3 regions of the Metabacillus elymi genome follow, and region 2 is predicted to be linked to each of the others. Evidence: riboswitches for the same ligand, from Rfam matches in the RefSeq annotation. Region 2 holds a riboswitch; each other region holds the start of a gene.
What was found. Region 2 has a riboswitch for S-adenosylmethionine ahead of HUW50_RS11505 (sugar ABC transporter substrate-binding protein). Riboswitches for the same ligand answer to the same signal wherever they lie in the genome.
Positions count from the first base shown of each region.

Region 1: another riboswitch for S-adenosylmethionine. It lies ahead of HUW50_RS23925 (2-hydroxyacid dehydrogenase); the one in region 2 lies ahead of HUW50_RS11505 (sugar ABC transporter substrate-binding protein).
Region 3: another riboswitch for S-adenosylmethionine. It lies ahead of mtnK (S-methyl-5-thioribose kinase); the one in region 2 lies ahead of HUW50_RS11505 (sugar ABC transporter substrate-binding protein).

Region 1 is NZ_CP055263.1:5,185,173-5,189,464, reverse strand. It holds gene HUW50_RS23935 (RbtT/DalT/CsbX family MFS transporter) at 1-30, opposite strand, end outside; gene HUW50_RS23930 (FGGY-family carbohydrate kinase) at 68-1,525, opposite strand; gene HUW50_RS23925 (2-hydroxyacid dehydrogenase) at 1,541-2,542, opposite strand; SAM riboswitch class I at 2,672-2,761, opposite strand; gene HUW50_RS23920 (molybdopterin-containing oxidoreductase family protein) at 2,922-4,292, shown strand, end outside.
Region 2 is NZ_CP055263.1:2,425,240-2,429,531, forward strand. It holds gene HUW50_RS11495 (MFS transporter) at 1-771, shown strand, start outside; gene HUW50_RS27075 (hypothetical protein) at 1,045-1,170, opposite strand; gene HUW50_RS11500 (hypothetical protein) at 1,341-1,811, shown strand; SAM riboswitch class I at 2,036-2,143, shown strand; gene HUW50_RS11505 (sugar ABC transporter substrate-binding protein) at 2,250-3,377, shown strand; gene HUW50_RS11510 (sugar ABC transporter ATP-binding protein) at 3,539-4,292, shown strand, end outside.
Region 3 is NZ_CP055263.1:3,935,531-3,939,822, forward strand. It holds gene HUW50_RS18060 (hypothetical protein) at 1-100, shown strand, start outside; gene mtnA (S-methyl-5-thioribose-1-phosphate isomerase) at 157-1,209, opposite strand; gene mtnK (S-methyl-5-thioribose kinase) at 1,374-2,567, opposite strand; SAM riboswitch class I at 2,673-2,829, opposite strand; gene HUW50_RS18075 (carbon-nitrogen family hydrolase) at 2,969-3,757, opposite strand; gene HUW50_RS18080 (pyridoxal phosphate-dependent aminotransferase) at 3,860-4,292, shown strand, end outside.

The DNA of each region.
Region 1 (4,292 bases), 2.8 Mb from region 2:
TTTTTTAGGTATTCCAATTTTATCTAACATTCGTTTCTCTCCAAACCTTGTTTTTAGTAATGTAACTTTATTTGTTATAGGTTACATTCATTTTAGAAAAAAAATGTTGTGCTTTTTTCCACTCTTCATACATAACGTCATTGTGTTGAATATCAGGCTTAATTATATTGATTTCATCTGATAGTTTGTCAGTTAATCCTAATGTCTTGTTGCAAATAACAGTGGCACCAACAGCAGATGCTTGACTGTATCCTTGACGAATATATACGTCTTTTTGTAAGAGATTGGCTACAAATTTTGCTAAAGTTCTACTTTGAAAACCGCCGCCACATGCCCACACATATGGTAAATCGAAAGAACTTACTTCACATAATTGATCATAATGCCACCTGATTGTGCAAGCAATTTCCCATAAAGCAGAAGCGACAAAATGAGCGCGAGTTAAGTCATGTGCTAATGGAGTATTGAAAATAAATCCGCCTTTCTTTGAAGCATTCTTCTCATCAGTAAGATACATACCTAACGCTGATACACAATCAATGTTCTCGAGCTTACTCATTTCATCTTCCATTTGTTGATAACTTTCATTAGGATAGAAAATAGCTTTTAATTTTTGATAATTTAGTCCGGTAATCCCTGGATTCGTTTCAAGTAGCCATGTATTTTTTTGTGTATAAGCATTCGTCCAAGCTCTTTTTTCATGATCCACTCGATATTCATTTGTCATTTTGCAAATAGGGGTGGTTGTACCTGATACAATGACGACATCTCGATTTTCGGCAAATGTACTTTCAATTGCGAGTTGAGTATCTCCGCCACCGACAATAATCAAAACATCCTGCTTTAACCCTAACTCATTTGCGATTGTTGGTGTTATTTCACCAAGTATTGTGCCAGATGCTTTAATTTCTGGTAAAAACTTTCTAGAAATCCCAAATTGTTCACACATCACATCAGACCAATCTGTTTTTTGAACATCATATAGCAGTGATTCTGTTGCCTGGGATGGCTCATAGACTAAGACACCACTTAATTTATAAGTAATCCAGTCACTAATACTAGTAAATGTATCGATTTTATCCCATAACATAGGCTGTCGGTTCTTAAGGGCAACAAGCTTTAAAGCCGAAAACAATGCAGAAGGTAACCTACCAGTTGTTTTAAAGATAATTTCTGGATCTGGCAATGTGCGTTCCCATTCACGACCACGATTATCAATGTTTGGTAAGCCGATAAATGAGTTTCCATCCCGGTCCTGTAAGACAATCCCTTGGCGCTGACTTGTCGAGGTAATAGCCTTGATTGAAATATAAGGTGCACGAGTAATTACATTTTTCGCCAAAAAAATAAGTTGTTTCCAAAGTAAATCAGGTGAAAAGTAACGACTATCTGGATAAAGAGATTCGGTTTCATACTGAATATCCTCTCTTTCGACAGCTATAACCTCACCTGTAGTCGCAACAATTGCTACTCTAGCATTTCCTGTGCCAATATCAAATACTAAATAACCTTGTTTTAATGTCACTTTATTCACTTCTTTCTATGACTTTACATTTAGACTTTTTTGATTATAGATTGTCGGAACGTCAAGAGTACGTTTTATATACCACTTCGTTAACGCTTGATTCATAATCGATACGTGATGATCCTCAACCTCATAACTTGCACCAGCAAGGTGGGGGGTAGCTAAAACATTTGGCAATTTGATGATTTCATAATCACTTTTATCTGGTGGTTCATGATAAAATACATCTAAAATAGCCCCACGAATTTTACCTTCTTTTAAGACATGAACAAGTGCATCTCGCTTAACGACAACTGCTCTTGACGTATTTACTAAGATTGCTTCTTCCTTCATAAGTCCTAAATAATGTTCATCTATCATTCCGATTGTTTCTTCGGTACGAGGTAGGTGAATAGATACGACATCACTAGTTGAAAAAACCTCATCCAAGGATACACGAGTATGGTTGGGATTTTGGCTTTCAACATATGGATCATAGTATTGAATGCTGCATTGAAAACTTTCAAGAACAGAAGCAATTCTCTGACCAACGGCACCGAATCCTACCATTCCAATAGTTTTTCCTGTAATCTCATTTCCTTTGAACTTTAAATATGCTTGCAAGTAGTCTCCATCCCATTTTTCCTGCTTCAACCATTCAGAGGAGGCGATTGTATGTCTATAGAAAGTAATGAGATTGCCAATGAACAATTCAGCAACTGCTTGTGCATTTCGAGCGGGGGTATAAAATACCGGAATTCCTCTTTTGGTTGCAGCTTCAACATCAACATTGGAAGGCATGCCACGACACACACCAACAAATTTCAATTCAGGTACTTCTGCAAATACATTTTCAGTCACTTTATCTAACTCAGCTATTAATCCCTCGGCCTTTGATTCTTTTAATAGAGCGATTAACTCAGCTTCGTTATAGGCTCTACCATTCTCTTTCCAACAGCGATAGGTACAATCGCCAAAAAGTTCCTTTAATTTGACTAGACCTTCGTCGTTATACGGTGCTGTTACTAAGACATTCATTTTCTTCATCTCCTCTTTTTGCTTTGAAAACAACCCTTTAATTCAAAAAAATAAAAAAATCTCTTCCCAAAATGTTGGAAAGAGATGGTTATTTATTATCGTTCTCACAATAAACTATAAGGGCAGCTCTTTCTATCTTTCAAGCAATGCTTGCTGGAATTGGCACATTATGTTGCCGAGGTTTCGACGGGCCAGTCCCTCCACCTCTCTTAATAGAAATAACAAAATATTTAATTGATTAAATTGTTTATATATTTAGACAATGTATTAAATATTAAATAAAAATTATAGGTAAGTCAATCTATTTTCTAAACTTTCTAAAGATTGGTTCGATATGTTATAATTTATAAAGCAATTTTTTCATGAAAGGATACTAGTTATGCAGGAATATATAAATATAGAAGATGGTGTTGTGCCTTCAGTTTGTTCACTTGACTGTCCAGATCAGTGCGGATTACTGATACACAAAAAAGAAGGAAAAATCGTTAAAATCGAAGGTGATCCTGAACATCCTGTTACGAAAGGGAATATTTGCAATAAAGTGCGGAACATGGGTGAACGCATCTATGATCAAAAGAGAATTAAAACACCTTTGAAACGTATTGGCGAAAAGGGAGAGGGCAAATTTCACCCAATTAGCTGGCAAGAGGCAATCGAAACGATTACAAATCATTGGAAAAAACTAATCTCAAATGAAGGATCAGAATCAATTCTTCCATACAGTTTTTACGGCAATATGGGAAATATTAATGCAGAAGGAATGGATCGCCGCTTCTTTCATCGTTTAGGGTCAAGTCAACTTGACCGGTCTATTTGTTCAGTTGCTGGTTCGAAAGGTTATAGCTACACAATGGGGGGAAGTTACGGCACTGATCCAGAGGAAATGACGGAAACTAAGCTATTTATAATGTGGGGAATAAACGCTGTTAGTACAAATATGCACCAAATGACGATCGCACAAAGGGCTAAAAAAAATGGCGCAAAAATTGTTGTCATAGATGTCCATAAAAATCAAACTGGAAGAATGGCAGATTGGTTTATTCCGATTCTCCCTGGTACGGATGGAGCGCTCGCATTAGGGATTATGCATGTTTTATATAAAGAAAAGCTTGTTAATCGATCATTTTTAAAAGAGTATACAGTTGGTTATGAAGAACTAGAAGAACATGTTAAGAACTATGATCCACAAATGGTTTCAGATATTACAGGAGTTTCTGTAGAAGACATTTATACGTTAGCTCGGATGTACGGAGAGACCTCTCCTTCGATGATAAGAATTGGAAATGGACTTCAGCATCATGATAATGGTGGAATGATTGTTAGGACAATTGCGTGTTTACCTGCACTAACAGGACAGTGGGCTCTGAAGGGTGGGGGAGCTCTGAAATCAAACTCTGCCTATTTAGCCCATAATACAAAAGCGCTGCAACGACCAGATCTTATGAAAAAGCAAACTCGAACAATAAATATGAACCAATTAGGTAAAGCGTTACTTGAAACAGAAGAGCCCATTCGCTCATTGTTCATATATGGAAGCAACCCAGCTGTTGTGACTCCAGATGCTAATAAGGTACGTGAGGGTCTTGCTCGTGAAGATTTATTCACTGTCGTTCATGACTTGTTTTTAACGGAAACAGCTATGTTTGCAGACATTGTTTTACCTGCTACTTCAGCTTTTGAAAATACTGATTTTTATACGTCTTACTGGCATAACTATATCCATCTGCAGGAACCTGTCATTTCATCATTT
Region 2 (4,292 bases):
ATTATTGGACCTGTTATTGGAACAGTTGTATTTCAGCAATATGGGATAGAAGTATCTATTGCAATCACAGGTGTCATGTTTTTACTTTCAGCAGTAGCGCTTATGTTTTTACCTGCCGATAAGTTGGTAGAAAAAACTGATGAGCAAACAACAGTTTTAGAAGAATTTGTGCAAGGATTTAAGTATGTTATGAAAAATAGATTTCTCACCATCCTAGGTGCTAATTTCTTCGTAGCAGGATTGGCTGTTGGTTTAATACAACCATTAGGTATCTTTATTGTGACAGAACAGCTTCAAATGGATAAGGAGTTTGTCCAATGGTTTATGGCGATAAACGGAATTGCTATGATTATTGGAGGTGGAATCGCGTTAGCTTTATCAAAGAAAGTAACACCGATTCGAATGCTCGCAGCGGGTATGTTTGTAAATGCCCTAATGATTTCAGTCATTGGGTTCTCGGAGATTTTATGGCTAACTTTAATAGCCCAGTTTTTCACAGGATTAATGATGCCAGCTATTCAAATTAGTATTAATACAATGATTCTTCAAAATGCTGAGGAATCTTTTGTAGGGAGAGTAAACGGGATCATGACACCTCTTTTTATGGGCGCGATGGTGCTGATGATGAGTTTAGCGGGAATCTTAAAACAACAGGTTGGTCTGGGGATTTCATATCAGGTATCAGCTGTTTGCATGGTCATTGGAGTTATTCTTGTTCTGCCGCTTGTTCTTGACCGATCTATAAAAAAGCGCGTAAAAGTTAATGTATAGGATTTGATCGCTTAGAGGTCTCTAGAGGCTGGGACATAACTAAATTGACCATTCTTAAAGCCGAATAATTTTTAATTTAATTAAGCGATATAAATAAAAAACCCAAACTATTACGAAACTCTAAATTAGAATTTCGCATGATAGTTCGGGTTTTTCTTTGGCTGAAATACTTTTGTCCCAGCCTCTTTTACTTAGTGGACTAGATCCCTTATATTCTGCAAATAAAATAAGGCAAGCACAGTAAAATGCTCACCTTTAACATTAAGTATACAATTATTTTTTTCCTTGACTTCTCGCACGGTTCCTCTCAAGCTCAGCAGCATACTCTTCTTGAGATTTCCCTTGTTTCGCGCTTTCAGATTCAATTTTTCTAAATTTGTTATCATTTCGATTTGGCATTCTTCCACCTCCTTTTGCACATCATTATTCTATACAACCTCTTTACTTTTATCCTTATTAACATAGGCTTAAAGGGAGATGAGGAAGAATTGGTATATTTTCCAACTAATTATATCAAGATAAACATAAAAGATAATTGATTTGAAAATAAATGATAATAAGGTGATTTAATGGAATTAATGAAGTATGAAGGTGAATGGTATGTATGGACCTTAGTAATAACAACAATATTATTCGTATTAATCATGCCAAAAAAAAATCTAACATGGGTCGGTATATTTATTACTATTGTTTTCTTAAGTGGGTTTTCTTGGATTTCTGATAGCATTGCAGGGGCAGTATTTGATTTATTTGACCTAGCAAAAAAACAAACAATCGAGCCAAGTGATTCTATGTTAATTAGCTTTGTACCTGCGAGCATTGCTACTATTTATGTTAATTTTTATAAACCTCAGAAGAAATGGGTTTTTGCTTTTGTTTTTACATTATTATGTTTTGTCTTAGAATTAGGATTAGTTAAGTCTGGATACATGGTAAATAACGATTGGAATACATGGTATGGAATTCCTGTTTATTTTACACTTTTTAGATTCTTCTTCCCTTGGTATTTACAGTTACTATCAAAAAAATTTATCAAATAATTAATTTAACAAACTGAGATTTACCACCTGTGTCTGTGGGGGAAAGCATTAAAACTGTAAATGGGAGTAATAATCAAATGGATACATTATTATTTTCCTATAACATAATAAGAGGTATTTTTTTAAAAAATCATTTAATATAAATATTCAAATAATAGTTGACATTAATGCTATACACTATTAAAGTATACATATTCTTATCTTTACTTAATTGCATATTCGATCTCTTATCAAGAGTGGCAGAGGGACTGGCCCGATGACGCCCGGCAACCGTTCTATTATAGAATTGGTGCTAAATCCTGCAAAACCGTTACGGTTTTGAAAGATAAGAGAGGAGACTCCTATATATTCTTGTGGCGAAACCTCTCTATCTTAGAGAGGTTTTTTGTGTTTATAAAGTAAAAATATACAAAAAAAGAAAAAGGGGAGTTTACAATCATGAATAACAAAATTTTTCACTCTGCATTTATTTTTATTCTAGTATTTACACTATTACTAACAGGTTGTGCTTCAAATAGTGGAGAAACGACTGAACCTGAAAAAAGGAAAGGCAACCCAGATGTTTCATTAGAGAATGTTCCAGAACGCTTTGCTGGTGGTGAGAGGGCAAAGATTAAAGTCATCCGTAAAATCGGTGGAGATGATCATACAGCACAATTTTTAGCTGGTGCGAAGGAAGAAGGAGAAGCATTAGGCTTTCAAGTAGATGTATTTACAGCTAATGGAGACACGGCAAAATTTCATGATGCCATAGCACAAGGACTAGAAGAAGATTATGATGGATTTATTATTTCTCACGGAGATGACGCTGCAACTGTTAATGCGGTTCAAAAACTAGTTGATGCTGGGAAAAGTGTTGTTACATTTGATTCAACGGAAAAATTAGCACAAATTGAAAATGTAACATTAACATCTCAGGATGATGAAGCACTTGCAACATTAGCATTAGACCAACTTATTAAAGATACTAATGGTGAAGCAAATATTGTGTATCTTTGGGTAGATGGCTTTCCTCCGATGGTTAGACGTAATCAAGTTTACCAAGAGAAATTGGCTAGTAACTCTGGTATTAAAGAAATTGAGCGTTTTGGAGTGGCAGCAGCTGATACTTCTGTAAAAACGCAAAATGCTGTAGCAGCAATGCTTAATAAACATCCTAAAGGTGAAATTGATGCAATCTTCGCGACATGGGATGCATTTGCAATCGGTGCAGCACGTGCAATTAAAGAAGCTGGTAGAGATGAAATTAAGATTTACGGTATTGATGTATCGAATGCAGATCTTCAAGAAATGCAAGATAAGAGTAGCTCTTGGAAATATACGGCAGCAGTTGATCCAAAGTTAATTGGAGCAGTTGACATGAGATTGTTAGCTAAAAAGCTAGCTGGTGAAGAAACGCCAGCAACGTATAACCTTGAAGCATCACTTATTTCTGGTGAAGTATTAGGGAAATCAGACGAGCCTATTAATATGGTAAATCTTGCAGATACTGTTGAAGGTTGGGGGCAGTCTACCGCATTTGAAGAGGAATGGATGAAGAGATTAAAAGAGTATTATAAAAAGTAAGAACTATTCTATGAAGAAAATGAGCGAACACTCTCTTGGTCTAGTATAAGAGGGTGTTTGCTTTTATCCTCCATATACTGGTAGAAATCTCCACAGATGAAAAATTGGTTTTGATAGAATAATAGCAAAATTTTCTCCATTAACATCAGAGGAGGTAAATGATGATTCATACAGTATTAAAAATGAAAGAAGTCTCAATCGAATTTCCTGGTGTGAAGGCATTAGATTCTGTAGATTTTACAATGAAAAGTGGTACAACCCATGCTCTAATTGGAGCAAATGGTGCTGGGAAATCAACGTTAATGAAGGTTTTATCAGGTACCTATGACCATTACACTGGTGAGATCTTAATTGATGATCATAAAACAAATATCCGTACCCCAAAGGAAGCACAAGGCTGTGGTATTCAAATTGTTCACCAAGAGGTAGATACTGCGCTCATACCAAATTTAACAGTAGGGGAAAATATTATGCTATCAAATACTGTTAATGGGATGGGGAAAAGACAATTTGTAAGGTGGAAGGATCTTCATAAAAAAGCAACAGTTATTTTGAACAGCCTAAACATTCATGTTTCCTCCAAAAAATTAGTTAGCGAGTTAACCTTGGCAGAAAAACAAATGGTACTGATTGCTAGAACAGTCTCGACAGATTGTAAATTTCTTATATTAGATGAACCAACAGCCCCGCTTAGCCATTCAGAAACAAAAGAGTTGTTCAGGATCGTGCAAGAGCTTAAAGCGAAGGATGTAGGAATCATCTTTATTTCCCACCGGCTCCCAGAAATTTTTGAAATCTGTGATGAAATTACAATTATGAGGAACGGTAAGTTAGTTTCACATGAGTTTGTTGCTGATACCACGACAGGTAAGGTAGTGGAACAAATGCTAGGTAGGGAATTGCAAGAACAATTCC
Region 3 (4,292 bases), 1.5 Mb from region 2:
AAAGCTTCATATCATTTCAGAAGCTGAAAAAAAAGGGTTGTTAGAAAAAATGGAAGCATCAGGGAGCAAGTATGAGTCAAAGTATCAAAAAAAATTCTAAAAAGTAAAAACCTTAGCCCGTTAAAAATGGAGGACTAAGGTTTTTGCTTTGTCAATTTAGAGAGTAAATAATTCAGAAATTAATACTTGATAATCACCAGAAAGAATCCCTTTTTCTGTAATGATTCCTGTTATTAGTTCGGAAGGTGTGACGTCAAATGCAGGGTTAAATACTTTTACACCCTCTGGAGCAATGCGTACACCATTAACCTCAGTTACTTCTTCCGGATTACGCTCCTCAATTGGAATTTTATTACCATCTGAAATAGAAGGATCAAATGTAGATAGAGGTGCTGCTACATAAAATGGAATGTTAAAAGATTTTGCCAATAGTGCTAAATTGAATGTACCGATTTTGTTTGCCGTATCACCATTAGCTGCAATACGGTCAGCACCCACAATAATAGCTGAGATTTTTTTTGACTTAATTGTATGTGCCGCCATGTTGTCAGTAATTAATGTAACATCAACATCAGCCTGCATAAGTTCCCATGTTGTTAATCGTGCACCTTGGAAAACCGGACGGGTTTCACAAGCAAAGACACTTAATGCTTTGTTTTTTTCCTTTGCTAAATAAAATGGAGCTAAAGCTGTTCCATATTTTGCCGTTGCGATTGACCCAGCATTACAAATTGTCATAATGCGATCACCATCGTTAAAAACTGAGAGTGCGTGTTCTCCAATTAATCGACAAACCTCTTCGTCTTCTACCTGAATTTGAATTGCTTCATGTACGAGCTTTGTTTTAGCCTCATTGATGGATTTCGTTTCAACTAAACTAGTAACCAATCTGTCTAAAGCCCATACTAAATTCACAGCAGTTGGTCTTGAGCTAGCTAAATAATCTCGGTTTTGTTTAAGATTAAGCTGAAAAGCCTCAAGTGAATTAGATTGATCTTGTAAGGCTGATAATGCTAGGCCATATGCTGCAGTAATCCCAATAGCAGGAGCACCTCTTACTTTTAAGGTTTGAATTGCCTCCCAGACAGCTTCTATCGTTGTTAATTCAAGATATTCTGTTACATGCGGAATTTTTTGCTGATTTAATAGGGAGATTGATTCATCCTTCCAAATAACTGAACGAGGAATCGTAAATTTTGTTGTTGCCATGCTCAATAACTCCTTTATTTTTTACTAATTCTCTAAAAGCTAATTGCGATGATTGTTAATTTTAGATAATTCATACTATCAAGCCTAATTTGCTTATTTACTTAGTTTTAAACTCTTTAAATTGCTTTAAGGATCCAAAAGGGACAAACTATTTAGAAATAGACTTATTGATTTACAGTTTGTTTCACATAGTCTTTAAATTGAGTTGGATCTTTAATTGTTTTTTGATTTTTTATAAGTTCACTACCTATTGTAAGAGCAAGTTGTTTTATTGAAATTCTTTTTTCATATGGCTGAATTGAATCAAGGTCAGCTACATGTGCTAGACCAATTGTACGGCGGATGATTTCACAACCAGCAAAACCAACTGCTTCTTCGAAAATTTCTGATAATACATGTTCTAAATATCCGTCAACTTTCGTGAAGATCTCAAGACCATCATTTTTCCAAGCTTTCGAAAACTCTTCTACAAAAACATTCCAAGTTGTTTCGATATGTGTGAAAAGCACTTCCTGGTTTTCAACATCTCGTGAAATTGCATTTAACAGGAAATTTCCGAATACCTGGCCTACATCAAAACCGATCGGTCCGAAGTAAGCAAATTCAGGATCAATCACTTTCGTTTCCTTATCATCAGCAAAAATGCTTCCAGTATGTAAGTCACCATGGACAAGTGCTTCAGCTTTTGTAAGAAATTTCTGTTTAAGCTTAGCAACTTCTAACTTGAGAGCTTGATCTTGCCATATTTGTTCAACATCTTGCCCGAGCTCTGGTTCAAAATCATTTGTGTCGTGGTCGAAGAATGGATCTGTGAAAACAAGATCTTCAGTTATTTTGCAAAGATCAGGATTGATAAACTGTTTGACTAATGATTTTTTATAATGTTGATTAACAGCATAGTCGGATGTGTAAAATAAAGTTTTAGCTAAAAATTCTCCGATATGTTTTGAAAGCAGGAGTAAATCTTTACCTTCAATGAGTGCAGCTCGAGATATTTGAAGGCGTGATAAGTCCTCCATTATCGTAATGGCAAGCTTTTCATCGGAGTAAAAAACCTTTGGTACATACTGAGGAACAAATTCCGCTTGTTTTAATAATGCATGTGTTTCGATACGGGCACGATCTAATGTTAATGGCCAGCTTTCACCTACTACCTTTGCATATGGAAGTGCTTGTTTAATGATGATACTTTCTTCTGTTTTACTATCTTTAACTTTGAAAACGAGATTTAAGTTTCCATCTCCAATTTCATTGCAAAGTAGATTACTATTTTCTTCGAATAGTTGTAATCGTTTAGCTAGAGCGATTGCACCACTTTCAGTTAATGGTTCATATACAGATGACTTTTTAGTAGACATAATAATACCTCCAAATATTAGTAGTTTGATTGATGGAGGCTTTTCTTTAGAAAATAAGAAAAGCCCCTTTCAGTATGAAAGAGGCTTGAAGGCGTCGCTTCGCACCTCTCATCTGTCAGAAAGATCGCCTTTCTGATGGAATTAGCACCGTGCCCTATTGGAATATTCCAAGGTGAATAGAATCACCCCATTTTGCAATGGTAGTATGGTCGGTTGCTGCGGCGTCATAGGGCCAAGTCCCTCTGCCAACTCTTGATAAGAGATCAATATGGATAAACATTAAAAAATTAATGTTTACTAAATTACGTTATTTTTAGAACATTTTCGCTATTAAGAAAATGTAATGCTTGATTAGCATGTTACCAATGATTATTTGGATTTGTCAACAGTTAATATGAAAATCACTTATAATAGTCAGGAAGTCGGTCTTCAAATACAGGAATTTGCCCTCTTACTTGTTTGACTGTTTCAACATCGATTTCTGCTGAAATGAAACCAGTGTTTTCGTCAGCCTCTGCGATAATCGTACCCCAAGGATCGATTATCATGGAATGACCAGCAAATTCGTTATTAGGATCAGAGCCTGATCGATTACAAGCTACAACATAACATTGGTTTTCGATTGCACGACTTAAAAGCAATGTTCTCCAATGATTTAGTCGAGGTAAAGGCCATTCAGCTACTACAAATAGAATCTCTGCTCCTTTTGTTGTATGAGCACGAATCCATTCCGGAAAACGAATATCATAGCAAATTACACCAGCACTTTTTATTCCATTGATTTCGAATAATCCTTTTGCAGTTCCTGCAGTTAAGTAATGATGTTCATCCATTAATTTGAATAAGTGGAGTTTACTATATTCATGAACAAACTCACCTTGGTTGTTCATGATGTACATCGTGTTGGTGACATTGTCCTGCATCTTTTTAGCAACAGACCCACCGATGATGTTAACATGGTATTTTTTTGCGAGTTGGGAAAGAAATTGTTTCGTTTTTTCCCCTTTTTCATCGGCTATCACATCTAAGCGAGTAAGGTCATAGCCTGTTGTCCAAAGCTCAGGTAAAACGATGATCGCTGGATTATCCTTTTCTACTGCAACAGCTACTTTTTCCTCTACTTGCTGATAGTTGAATGCGGGATCACCGAATTTAATATCAAGTTGTATACAAGTAATGACAGGTTTCAATCAAAATCACACCTTCATTTTTAAATTTTACTTTACAAGTTGATTCTAACAATATATTATTTGTGACTAGAATTTCAAGAATTTTTTGAGAAGGTGTTAAAAATGAAAACCTTTAAACAATCACAATTATTAGAAACATTACCGAAGCAATTCTTTGCAAGTCTAGTTGAAAAGGTAAATAAAATTATTGCACAGGGTCATGATGTTATTAATCTAGGTCAAGGAAATCCAGATCAGCCTACACCTGATCATATTGTTAAAGCCATGCAAAATGCAGTGGAAAAACCACAATTCCATAAGTACTCTCCATTTCGTGGTCATACTTTCTTGAAGGAAGCGATCGCAACTTTTTATAAAAGGGAATATGGAGTTGAAATTGATCCATCGACTGAAGTATCGATTCTATTCGGTGGAAAGGCAGGACTTGTTGAGGTTCCTCAATGCTTGTTGAATCCAGGGGATGTTGTACTTGTTCCAGACCCTGGTTATCCGGATTATTGGTCAGGTGTTGAGCTTGCACGTGCCAAAATGGAAG